DNA from 3 places in the Pseudoalteromonas sp. SWYJZ98 genome. Region 3 is predicted to be linked to each of the others. Evidence: predicted binding sites of a transcription regulator. Region 3 holds the regulator's gene; each other region holds the start of a gene.
What was found. Region 3 encodes MetJ, which represses methionine synthesis genes. Its sites were predicted from a motif close to TAGACGTCTAGACGTCTA; they were not measured.
Positions count from the first base shown of each region.

Region 1: I6F10_RS00185 (methylenetetrahydrofolate reductase) is a predicted target of MetJ. The motif match lies at 1,840-1,857, and genes of this name have one in related genera.
Region 2: metK (methionine adenosyltransferase) is a predicted target of MetJ. The motif match lies at 2,456-2,473, and genes of this name have one in related genera.

Region 1 covers NZ_JADYXA010000001.1:39,267-43,514, forward strand. Annotated here, with positions in the region: gene I6F10_RS00180 (M16 family metallopeptidase) at 1-1,650, opposite strand, end outside; gene I6F10_RS00185 (methylenetetrahydrofolate reductase) at 1,901-2,857, shown strand; gene I6F10_RS00190 (hypothetical protein) at 2,984-3,172, opposite strand; gene I6F10_RS00195 (GGDEF domain-containing protein) at 3,189-3,989, opposite strand; gene I6F10_RS00200 (DEAD/DEAH box helicase) at 4,227-4,248, opposite strand, start outside.
Region 2 covers NZ_JADYXA010000025.1:46,532-50,779, forward strand. Annotated here, with positions in the region: gene ppnP (pyrimidine/purine nucleoside phosphorylase) at 1-94, opposite strand, end outside; gene tkt (transketolase) at 279-2,270, opposite strand; gene metK (methionine adenosyltransferase) at 2,575-3,726, shown strand; gene I6F10_RS13925 (LTA synthase family protein) at 3,822-4,248, opposite strand, start outside.
Region 3 covers NZ_JADYXA010000032.1:599-4,846, forward strand. Annotated here, with positions in the region: gene I6F10_RS15255 (malic enzyme-like NAD(P)-binding protein) at 420-1,661, shown strand; gene metJ (met regulon transcriptional regulator MetJ) at 1,726-2,046, opposite strand; gene metB (cystathionine gamma-synthase) at 2,336-3,583, shown strand; gene metL (bifunctional aspartate kinase/homoserine dehydrogenase II) at 3,752-4,248, shown strand, end outside.

The sequences.
Region 1 (4,248 bases), on a different contig from region 3:
ACCTGCAAGCGGATAAAGTGCTTTTTGAATATCTTTATAGCTTGTTGCCTCTGAGCCACCTTGTGCAAGCATTGCAGCAGTGAGCGCTGCAACACCTTTTTTACCTTGAGGGTCGGCAGCCGCGCCGGTATTGAATAAAAAGTTAACATCGATTAATGGCGAGCTATTGGTTTTATCAAGTACTTTAAATACAGGTGCCGCAGGTGCTTGTTCAAGCTTTGCAGTAAGCGCATTTAAATCAACTTCTTGCTCAAAACCTGGGGCTTTATCAAGTGCCGACATTGTTAATGTGGTACGTGCGTTATCAGTAAAGTATTTATTAGCAACGGCTTTAATATCTGCGCTGGTGATGTTATCTGCCGATTTATACAGCTGGTTTATAACCTCAGGATCGCGCTCAAAATGCATGTAGCTGGCAAGGGTTGATGCAATCGCTTGCGACGAATCTAAGCCATTTATAAAGCTATATTTAAGGTTCGATTTTAAATCACTGAGCTTTTGCTCATCAACAAGCTCAGTGCGTGCTTTTGCATAAGTTCGGTTAATGGCATCGCGCGCAGTCGCTAAATCGTCTGCGTTTTCTACTTTAACAAATACGTGTAATAAACCCGGATCTTTAGTCTCTGGGTTATAGGTAAACATTTGGCTGGCAATTTGTTTGTCGACCACTAGCTCTTGATATAAATCTGAATTATTTGAAAAATAAAGCTGTGAGATTAAATCTAGTGCCGCTCTGTCTTTTTTAGCAGGCTCCCACGCAGCGCCTTTGTACGATACGAGTAACCAATGCCCTGGTAGCGCTTCATCTTGCTGGTGCAAATATTTTGGTGCTTGTTGAACAGGTTCTGCTTTAATGTCAGCAACATAGTTACCCTTTTCCCAGCTGCCCCAATGCTTTTTAACCATTGCCATTGTTGCTTGAGGGTCAACATCGCCCACGATGACAAGTGACACATACTCAGGCTTATAAAACTTAGCAAAAAACTCTTTCCCGTACGCCATTTGATCTGGCATGGCTTCTATGTCTTTAAAAAAGCCCATAGTGGTGTGTTTATACGTGTGCTTATCAAACGCTTCTTCGCGTACAGCGCTTAATAATTTACGAATTGGGCTCGCGTTGTTTTTTAAGTACTCACCTTTTACCGTTTGTGCTTCGGTTCTAAATTGCTCTTCGGTGTAGGTTAAGTTTTGAAAAATATCAGCTTCAAGCTCAAGTACTTTATCAAGATGCTGTTTTGAAAAGTTTAAATGGTAGTTTGTGTAATCGTTTGTTGTATAAGCGCGGTTATCAACACCTGAATTTTTTAATATGTCTGAGTACACATCTTCAGGGTATTTTTGTGAGCCTTTAAACATCATGTGTTCAAAAAAGTGAGCAAAGCCTGTTTTGCCCTCTTCAACTTCGTTACGCGATCCAACCGATACCGGAATTTGCAGCGACACTACATCAGGGTAATCGGTTTTAACAACCATGACACGTAAGCCGTTTTCTAGCTCTTCAATTAAATAATCTTGCGAGAAAACACGATCATCAGCTTTATTTACTTGTTCTTGTTGTGCTGTTGTTTGCGTGCTTTGGTTTTGTTGCATGGCGCAACCTGTTAACGCCAGCGATACCGCTAAGCTGGTTGCTAATAATTTAAATTTCATTGTTGTCCCTTTTTAAATTGAGCAAATTTGTTGTCAGATTTAACTCTTTAATTATGCCCCAAAGCCAATAATTATAAGAGCCCCAAGGGAATTTATTATGTAAACAACTGTGTCAATTATAAATTATGGGAACAAGTACTATGAATAAACATCATGTTAGTTGAAAAACTTTCACTAAATAAATCTATCTAGACGTCTAAATGGCTGCTATATTAAATCCATCAAAACAAACTTAGCTGGAATGAGGATTATGGCTTTATCACTAAAAGAGAAGATAGTGGACACCAACCAAGGTGTTTATCTTATTGGTACTACCCCGCCTAAAATTGGCACCGATAAAGCGCAATTAAAAACCATTGCAGAAAAGCTATTAGGTCGCTTACACGAAATTGAATACGACGGCGTGATAATTTACGACATTCAAGACGAAAGCAGCCGAACTAATCAAGACCGTCCATTTGCGTTTAAACAAACCGTTGATCCGCGTGAATACAGCCATTTACTTCGTAATTTATCTGCACAAGATGTGATTACTTATAAAAGTGTGGCGCAGCGTGGTGTAGGCGAATTTAAAGATTGGCTAAGTGAAACTAAAAACGACTACGATTTACAAAATGTTGTTTTAGTAGGTAGCCCATCATCGATAGGCGATATAAAGCTAAGCCTGCCAGATGCGTATAAAGCTTTGGCTGAGCAGTCAGATGATTTCTTTTTAGGTGGCGTTACAATTGCCGAGCGCCATTCAAGTAAACGAAATGAGCACGAACGATTAATAGAAAAAACAGCACAAGGTTGTCAGTTTTTTATATCGCAAGCTGTTTACGATGCACAAGCGACTATAGAGCTAATCACTAGCTACGCACGTACATGTAAAGCGCAGGGTATTACACCACAACGTATTATATTAACGTTTACCCCGTGCGGCGGCGAAAAAACCTTAGAGTTTATGCAATGGTTGGGTATCTCAGTGCCAGAGGCAACTAAATGGCGCATGCTTGATGCAGACAATACATTAAGCGAATCCGTCCGTATTTGCCGCGAAAACCTCGACTTAATACTTAAAAGCTGTGCGCACCTAGACGTGCCACTGGGCTTAAATATTGAAAGCTTAACAAACCGTAAAGAAGAAATTGACGCATCAATTAACTTATACCGTTTATTAAAAGCTATTATGGAATTAAACCTTGCTGAAAAGCTAATAGCTTAAAGGCTAGGTAAGAGCTAGTTAACACCCTTCTTGGCAAGCCTCATGGCTTGCTTTTTTATGTCCGTACTTTGAAAAATAAATTAAGAAGTACAAGTAAAAATTTGCAGCTTAAGCTATTCATTGAAGCTATTTTTGGTTATTACTCTCAAGCCTTTTTAAGGCAAACCCCATAGAGGAGCACATAACACCAAAAATAATGCCATCATCAGATATAAATCTAATGCTAGGAAGCGCTTCAAATAAGCTTATTATTGCTAATGAAAAAATAAAACCTGTCGCAGAAAAAACCAGCCAAGTTTTTGTGGCATGAGTCATGACGAACTTCCTTTTATTATTGTGCTTTTTTAGCGAGCCTATACGCTTGTTTATTTTTATACATTGCGTGGTCTGCATCATTTAATAGCGCTTCAAAGGGCTGCTTTTGTTTATTAGTAAAACTATAACCAATGCTGAGCGATAAATCGCAAACACCTTCTTTTAGTAAAGCATTTGTATACTCAGTCGAAATTTTATCCATAATGTAGTTAATTTTGCTTTTATCACTTAATTGCATTACTGCAACAAACTCATCACCACCTAAACGCCCTACTATGTCGGCATCCCTTAAATGGTTTTTTAGCGTATCCGCCAAAATAATTAAGGCTTTGTCACCTACTTCATGACCAAAGGTGTCATTTAATTTTTTAAAGTCGTTTATATCAATAAACAAACAACACACGTCGAAGCCCAAACGTAGCGCTAAGTTAAGCTTTTGCTGAGCTAGTAAGTTAAGTGCTCGGCGATTATAAATATCTGTTAATGAGTCTAACATGGCTATTTCGCGCATTTGTTCATAGCTGTAAACAAGCGCTAGGTCGTCTTCAATTAAATCGCGTAGTTGCTCTATGAGTTCAAAGTATTTATCGGTATAGCTAGTTATTTTAGTGTCTTTTAAGCATAGCGTGCCAAATACTTCACCTTCTGGCCAATGAATAGCTAAGCCTAAGTAGGATTCAACACCGTCCTCAACTACTTCTGGTAGGGTGTTCCATGCATCGTTATTGCTTGCATCATTAACATAAAATATTATTAGTTTCTGCGACGTGCCGACAAAAAAGAGGTGTTTGAGGAGGAAGTATCGGGTTGGTTTCAAAGCTTGAGCCACCTTCGTTACTTCTAATAACAACGCGATAGCCTTTGCTTGTTGCCTGAACTATATAACCAGATGGGGCTGAAAAAAGCCCCGTAATAAGGTCGATTGTTTTTTGCCATTTATGCAAAGATATTTGGCCATCAACACCAGAGAATGCCCATTTATCAGTTTCAAACAGTAACTTTACCTCGGCTATTTAATAGCTCCAGTATAGGCAAAAAAGCAAAGTAAAAGCTATTATTTACGACGTCTACTTGGC
Region 2 (4,248 bases), on a different contig from region 3:
CGCCATCACCTAAAATAACGGTACGGCTCGACACTTTTCCGTCAAAATATACATTGGCTTTTTTTACTACACTCACGTTATCGAACTTTGGCATTTTTAGCTCCTGCTATTAATTTAAGATTTTTATTTATAAATTTTATCGCACTACCTTGCCTGATAGCTTACTTTCTTGCAAGGAAAGCAGCATTGTTCAAGGTGAAGTTGCTTCATGTAAGGGCATAAAAAAACCCGCAGCATGTGCGGGTTTTTCAATTACTTACTTTATTTAATCAAAGCGATTAAAAAAGCTCGTTTGCTTTGCTTACAATGTTTGCCACTGTAAAACCAAAGTGCTCAAACAGCTCACCAGCAGGTGCTGACTCACCAAAGGTAGTCATACCTACTACTGCGCCATTTAGACCTACGTACTTGTACCAGTAGTCAGCAATACCTGCTTCTACTGCTACGCGGCGTGTAACAGATGCCGGTAATACGCTTTCTTTGTACTCTGCGCTTTGATCTTCGAAGGCATCAGTACATGGCATAGATACAACACGTACCTTTTTACCTTGGCTGCGTAGCTCAGTTGCTGAATCTTGTGCTAGTTGCACTTCAGAGCCCGTCGCAATTAAAATAATTTCAGGATTGCCGTCACAGCTAAGGATGTAACCACCCTTTTTAACATCGCTTAATTGCTGTGCGTCACGCGCTTGTTGCTCAAGACCTTGGCGAGTAAAGATTAACGATGTAGGACCGTCTTTACGCTCAATAGCTTGTTGCCATGCAATTGCCGACTCAACTTGGTCACATGGGCGCCAGTTGTATAAGTTAGGCGTTAAACGCATGCTTGCAATTTGCTCTACTGGTTGGTGAGTTGGACCATCTTCACCTAAACCGATTGAATCGTGCGTGTATACAAAAATGCTTGGTTGCTTCATTAATGCAGCCATACGTACGGCATTTTTTGCATATTCAACAAACATTAAGAACGTAGCACCGTAAGGAATAAAGCCTTTATGAAGGGCAATACCATTCATAATTGCCGACATACCAAACTCACGTACACCGTAGTAAATGTAGTTACCGCTTGCATCGTCGTGTGTTAAACCTTTAGAGCCATCCCAAATTGTTAAGTTTGAGCCTGCTAAATCGGCTGAGCCACCCATAAATTCTGGTAATAACGGACCAAATGCGTTTAATGCATTTTGTGATGCTTTACGAGACGCTGGGTTTGCTGGGTTTGCTTGTAATTGCTCAATGTACGCTTGAGATTTTTCAGCCCAATCGCCAGGCAGTTCGTTATTAATACGACGCTTATATTCAGCTGCAAGCTCTGGGTATGCTTTTGCGTATGCTGCAAATTTTTCGTCCCAGCTTGATTCAAGCTGCTGACCTTTTTCTTTGCTATCCCATTGTGCGTAAATATCATCAGGAATTTCGAACGCATCGCCAGTCCAACCTAAAAATTCGCGAGACGCTTTAATTTCTTCATCACCTAGTGGTGCACCGTGACAATCGTGGCTACCAGATTTATTAGGTGAGCCGTAACCAATAATTGTTTTACAACAAATTAGTGATGGTTTATCGGTAACGCTTTTAGCTTCTGCAATTGCAGCACTTATAGCATCGCTGTCGTGACCATCAACACCACTAATTACATGCCAACCGTATGCTTTAAAGCGAGCTGGCGTGTCATCTGTAAACCAACCTTCTACTTCACCATCGATTGAAATGCCGTTGTCATCCCAAAATGCAACAAGTTTACCCAGACCTAATGTGCCTGCAAGTGAACCAGCTTCATGAGAAATACCTTCCATAAGGCAGCCATCGCCCATAAATGCATAGGTAAAGTGATCAACAATATCGTGACCTTCGCGGTTAAACTGTGCAGCTAGCGCTTTTTCAGCAATTGCCATACCTACGGCATTTGTGATCCCTTGACCTAATGGACCCGTAGTAGTTTCGATTCCTGGTGCATAGCCATATTCAGGGTGACCTGGTGTTTTAGAATGCATTTGACGGAAGTTTTTAATTTCGTCCAGTGGTAAGTCGTAACCACTTAGGTGCAATAGAGAATAGATAAGCATTGAACCGTGGCCGTTTGAAAGAATAAATCTGTCACGGTCAGCCCACTCTGGATTTGTTGGGTTGTGTTTTAGATAATCGCGCCATAATACTTCTGCGATATCAGCCATGCCCATAGGGGCTCCAGGGTGACCAGATTTGGCCTTTTGTACTGCGTCCATTGACAAGACGCGAATAGCATTTGCAAGTTCTTTGCGAGATGGCATGAATTCTCCTACCTTTATGTGTATTTGCGCGGGTATTTATGTGTTTGTTTATGCACCCAAGTAACTTGGGTTTGTTTATATAGACCATTCTTACTTATTGTGGGGGCTGTGTGCAATTAAAAACCCTATAAAAGTGAGGCATTATGAATATTTTTTAAGACCAAAAAGTTATTAGTAATTTTATTTAGACGTCTAGGCGTAAAAACACTATGCAAGGTGTTTTGTTTTCGATAAAATACGCCCCTTAATTTTTTAGCGCTAATACCGACGTTTGTGAAGCGCAATATTTGTGAGCAGAAATACAATGGCAAAACATTTATTTACTTCTGAATCAGTTTCTGAAGGTCATCCGGATAAAATCGCCGATCAAATCTCTGATGCGGTACTTGATGCTATCCTAGAGCAAGATTCTCATGCCCGTGTTGCGTGCGAAACTTACGTAAAAACAGGTATGGTTATGGTTGGTGGTGAAATCACTACTAGCGCATGGGTTGATATTGAAGAAATTACACGTAAAACAGTACGTGAAATTGGCTACACGCATTCAGACATGGGTTTCGATGCTGATTCATGTGCAATTTTAAACACTATTGGTAAACAGTCTCCTGACATTAACCAAGGTGTTGACCGTACTAGCCCAGAAGAACAAGGTGCTGGCGACCAAGGTCTTATGTTTGGTTACGCATGTAACGAAACAGAAGTGCTAATGCCTGCGCCAATTACTTACTCACACCGTTTAGTACAGCGCCAAGCGCAAGTACGTAAAAGCGGCGAGCTTAACTGGTTACGTCCAGATGCAAAATCTCAAGTTACTTTTGCATACGAAAATGGTAAGCCAGTAGGTATTGATGCAGTAGTACTATCTACTCAGCACAGCGAAGACATTTCACAAAAAGATTTAGTAGAAGCGGTGATGGAAACTATCATCAAGCCGGTACTTCCTGCAGAGCTTATTACAAACGCGACTAAATTTTTCATTAACCCAACAGGTCGCTTTGTAATTGGCGGACCAATGGGCGATTGTGGTTTAACAGGTCGTAAAATCATCGTTGATACATACGGTGGTATGGCTCGTCACGGTGGTGGTGCTTTCTCTGGTAAAGATCCATCAAAAGTTGACCGCTCAGCTGCATACGCTGCACGTTACGTTGCTAAAAACGTAGTTGCGGCTGGCCTTGCTGATAAATGTGAATTACAAGTTTCTTACGCAATCGGTGTTGCAGAGCCTACATCTATCAGCGTTGAAACGTTTGGTACAAGCAAGTTAGAAGAAAGCCGTTTAATCGAGCTTATTCGTGAACACTTTGACCTGCGCCCTTACGGCTTAATTCAAATGCTTGATTTAGAGCGCCCTATCTACCTTCCTACAGCGGCTTACGGCCACTTTGGTCGCGACGAATTCCCTTGGGAACGTACAGATAAAGCTGATGCACTTCGTGCAGCTGCTGGCCTTTGATTGGCTAAGTAAATATAAAAAAAGCGCCAATTGGCGCTTTTTTTATATGTAAACTAATTGAGTAAAAGCAGCTTTAAAAGCTACTTTTAAATCTATTAATCCATTCCTTTAGTAAGTAACTGCCACGCTGTAGCCATATACTTATTATAAGCTTGCTCTGTTGCTACATCAATTGGTTCAAAAGGCTGCGGCTTAAGTGGTACTAAGTTAATCCGATCCTCTGGTTCAACTTTTTGATACTCATACATTGACGAAAAATCACCACGCCAAAGCTGTTCTGGTTTACGCACAGTTTGAAAACCAAATACAGTACGATCTTTAGGTTGATTTAATAGTGACTGGCCCATGCTATAAAATGTCGTATTTTGCGGTGCTATTAAGTTTAATAATGTAGGTGCAATATCCATATGGCTCGCTAATTGATCGCTAGATACCCAGTTTGGATTTACACCTTTACCATAAATAACAAGCGGTACATGTGTTAGTTCATATAGATCTGGGCGATGATGTAAATAACGGCGA
Region 3 (4,248 bases):
ACTATTTCCTATTCTTATTCTGAGTATGCATAAACCTTTGCAGACAAATTGATAGATATTCTCTATATTTTAAATAGTACAAATTTTAACTAGGTTGATAAAAGTAGCTAACGTGGGCTTATCTGTTTTTAAAGTAGTGTAGTAGGCTGTTATTTTAAGTTTATGATGATACGTTAAACATACATTTTTTTAATATTTTAATAGACATAAACGCACCTCAAAACTTACTTTTTTGGTGAATTTTTATTTATCAAATGTTTATATAATCCTGCAAAGTTACTGAAAAACCTCTTAAAATTAAAGGATATAGCATATAACAGGATAGACCTGATATTGCTTGGAATTTAAAAATAATAAGGGTATCGTACCCCAAGACTCCACCTCTCACTTTAACTTAAATTGCAGGATACCATCGCGTTATGTCTGACTTTCGTGAACAAGCACTACATTATCACTCACATCCCGTACCTGGTAAAATTAGCATTGAGCTAACAAAACCAGCTGAAACAGTTCAAGACTTAGCCCTAGCTTATAGCCCAGGTGTCGCTGAGCCTGTACGTGAAATTGCCGCAGATCCTGCAAATGCATATAAATATACCGGTAAGGGTAACATGGTTGCGGTTATCACTAATGGTACTGCAATTTTGGGCTTGGGTAATTTAGGTCCTTTAGCGTCTAAACCAGTAATGGAAGGCAAGGCGTTATTGTTTAAACGTTTTGCAGGGCTTGATTCTATTGATATTGAAGTAAAGCACAAAACAACAGAAGACTTTATTAACACGGTTGCCAATATTGCTGACACATTCGGTGGTATTAACCTTGAAGATATTAAAGCACCAGAGTGTTTTGAAATTGAAAAAGCATTAATAGAGCGTTGTAGCATTCCTGTTTTTCATGACGACCAACACGGCACCGCCATTGTTACGGCTGCCGGCATGTTAAATGCGCTAGAAGTACAAGGTAAATCAATTGAAGATGCAATAATTGTATGTTTAGGTGCAGGCGCTGCTGCAGTTGCGTGTATGGAACTGTTAATTAAGTGTGGTGCACTGCGTGAACACATTTATATGCTTGACCGTAAAGGTGTTATTCATACTCGTCGCGATGATTTAAATGAATATAAACAGCTTTTTGCTAACAATACCGATAAACGCACATTGCAAGATGTAATTGCAGATGCTGATGTGTTTGTTGGTGTTTCGGGTCCTAATTTGTTAGCTGCCGAAGATTTAAAACTAATGGCAGAAAAGCCGATCGTGTTTGCATGTTCAAACCCAGATCCAGAGATCGATCCTGCACTTGCTCACGGCGCACGCAACGATTTAATTATGGCAACAGGGCGCTCTGATTACCCTAACCAGGTTAACAATGTTTTATGTTTTCCGTTTATTTTCCGTGGTGCACTTGATGTACGTGCAAGCGCGATTAACGATGAAATGAAAATTGCTGCAGTTGAGGCTATTCGTAGTATTGCCAAAGAGCCTGTACCTGCAGAAGTTTTAAAAGCCGCAGGCGTAGATAAGCTAGAGTTTGGTGCGCAGTACATTATTCCAAAACCAATGGATCCGCGTTTACTACCGCGTATAGCTAAAGCTGTAGCACTTGCTGCGGTTGAGTCGGGTGTTGCGCAAATTGACTTGCCGGAAAATTATATGGCGTAATATATAACGCTTAAACAAAAAAACCTCAGCAATGCTGAGGTTTTTTTATTAAAAAGGTAACGATTTATTCTTCGTTTAAAATAGGCACTTCTAAACCCATTTCTTGCATTATCTTTTTAACTTCTTCTGGTACTTTTTCTGCGTTGTCTTTACGTAGGTCATCGTCATTTGGTAAAGGTTGACCAGTAAAGGCATGCAAAAACGCCTCACATAGCAATTCACTATTTGTTGCATGGCGGAGGTTGTTGATTTGACGACGCGTACGCTCATCCGTTAAAACTTTTAATACATTTAGCGGGATCGAAACGGTGATCTTTTTAACTTGCTCTGATTTTTTCCCGTGTTCTGCGTATGGGTGAATATACTCACCATTCCATTTAGCCATAAGATGTATCGTTGCCTCAGATTATTAATTTCTCACACGGTATAAAAAGCGTGTAAATATGCGTGAAATTCTATCGATTTAAAAAAGATAGTCAAATAATAGATACCGATCTATCTTAATAAGCCTATTTGGGATGTAAAAATAAGCTCACTTTTGTGAGCTAAAATATGATACTAGCAAACGCCTTCCCTAACTTTAGCCATCTAGAGCTTTAAAATCCTTTGACTTATTAAAACGGATAACTTACTCTTTTAGACGTCTAAACATCCAAATTAATCAGGTGACGAATATGAGCGAAAAAAACAAAGCGACCATTGCTGTACGTAACGGCGTTGATGCTGATAAACATCATGGTGCAGTGGTGCCGCCAATTTATTTATCAACGACTTATTCGTTTGCCGACTTTGATACTAAGCGTGAGTATGATTATGGCCGCAGTGGTAACCCTAATCGTGATATTTTAGCAGAGACGCTTGCTAAGCTTGAAGGTGGCGCTCGTGGCATAATTACGGCCACTGGTATGGCTGCCGTGCATTTAGCTACTCAGCTACTTAACAGTGACGACACGTTAGTAATTCCACATGATTGTTATGGTGGTAGCTATCGTTTATTTACATCGTTACAAAAACGCGGACTATTGAAGCTTGAAGTATTAGATTTAACAAAAGAAGAAAGCCTTCAACAAATTTTAGCAATTAAACCTAAGCTTATTTGGATAGAGACTCCAAGTAACCCAGTACTTCGTTTAACCGATATTAAAGCGGTTACCGATGTTGCTAAGCAATGCGGTGCATTGGTTGCCGCAGATAACACGTTTTTGTCTCCTGCCTTACAAAACCCTATTAAGTTTGGTGTAGATATTGTGGTGCATTCAACTACTAAATATATTAACGGGCACTCAGATGTAGTGGGCGGCGCTGTTATTGCTGCAACACAAGAGCTTGGTGATGAGCTTGCTTGGTGGGCAAATAATATTGGTATTACGGGCGCCCCTTTTGATAGTTATTTAACGCTTCGTGGTCTACGTACTTTAAATGTGCGCTTAAGGCAGCACCAAGAAAATGCGCTAGCAATAGCTAAGTACCTTGAAAGCTCCAATTTTGTAAGCCAAGTTTACTATCCAGGACTTGAGTCACATCCTCAACATGAGCTTGCTAAAGCACAACAACTTGGCTTTGGTGGCATGGTTAGTTTTGATATTAAAGGCGATATAAACGACGCCGCAGCATTTTTAACTAGCCTTAAAACGTTTAGTTTAGCTGAGTCACTAGGTGGCGTAGAGAGTTTAATTTGTCACCCTGCAACTATGACGCACGCAGGTATGGAGGCAAAGGCACGTTTAGAAGCGGGTGTGGGCGATACGCTTATTCGTATTTCGGTTGGGATTGAAGATATACACGATTTAATAGCTGACTTTGAACGAGTATTTGAACTTGTAAAACCAGGGAAAAATAAAAATGTTGGCCGTGTAGGCAAAGGTGCTGGCACTTCTGGTGGAAACGTTAAATTAAGTGCAGCCCGTCCAGCGCTTTGGTAAGTAATACCAATCCGCAATAATACCTAATCAATTTGAGGGATTAAACCGCACGATAACATCGTTAAAAATTCCTAATATAGAACAACTAAATAACGAAATTTTTGCCTTGTTATCGATACGGTTTTTTACCTCAAAATAGACAACTTAATTAAGCGAATTGGTATAAATATGGTCAATTGTGTACATAAATTTGGTGGTTCAAGCTTAAGCTCTAGTGAGCGCTATCAAAGCGTAGCTAAAATAATTATTGGGCATACTCAGCCGGGTGACTGTGTTGTGGTATCTGCTGCAGGTAAGACTACAGATACACTTGTGTCGTTGTGGCAAAGTTATCAGCTGCAAGACACGCAAGCTGTCGCTGATATTTTACTGCAGTTAAATAACCATCAAAGCGATTTAATTGAGCAGTTATTACAAGCTGATTTAAAGCGCTGCGCACTTAAAACACTAAATACCGAGCTTAGTAATATTGCAGAACTTGCTCAAGCTGAGCAGCTAAAAGAGGCTGCGTTACTTGCGCATGGGGAACTGTGGTCAGCACGTTTACTCGCTACTTATTTACAGCAGTTAAATATTGAGGCGTGTGCTCAAGATGCCCGTAGTCTTTTTACCTTAAACGATGGTGAATTAATGCATGCGCAAAATGCGCAGCAATGTCGACAGTC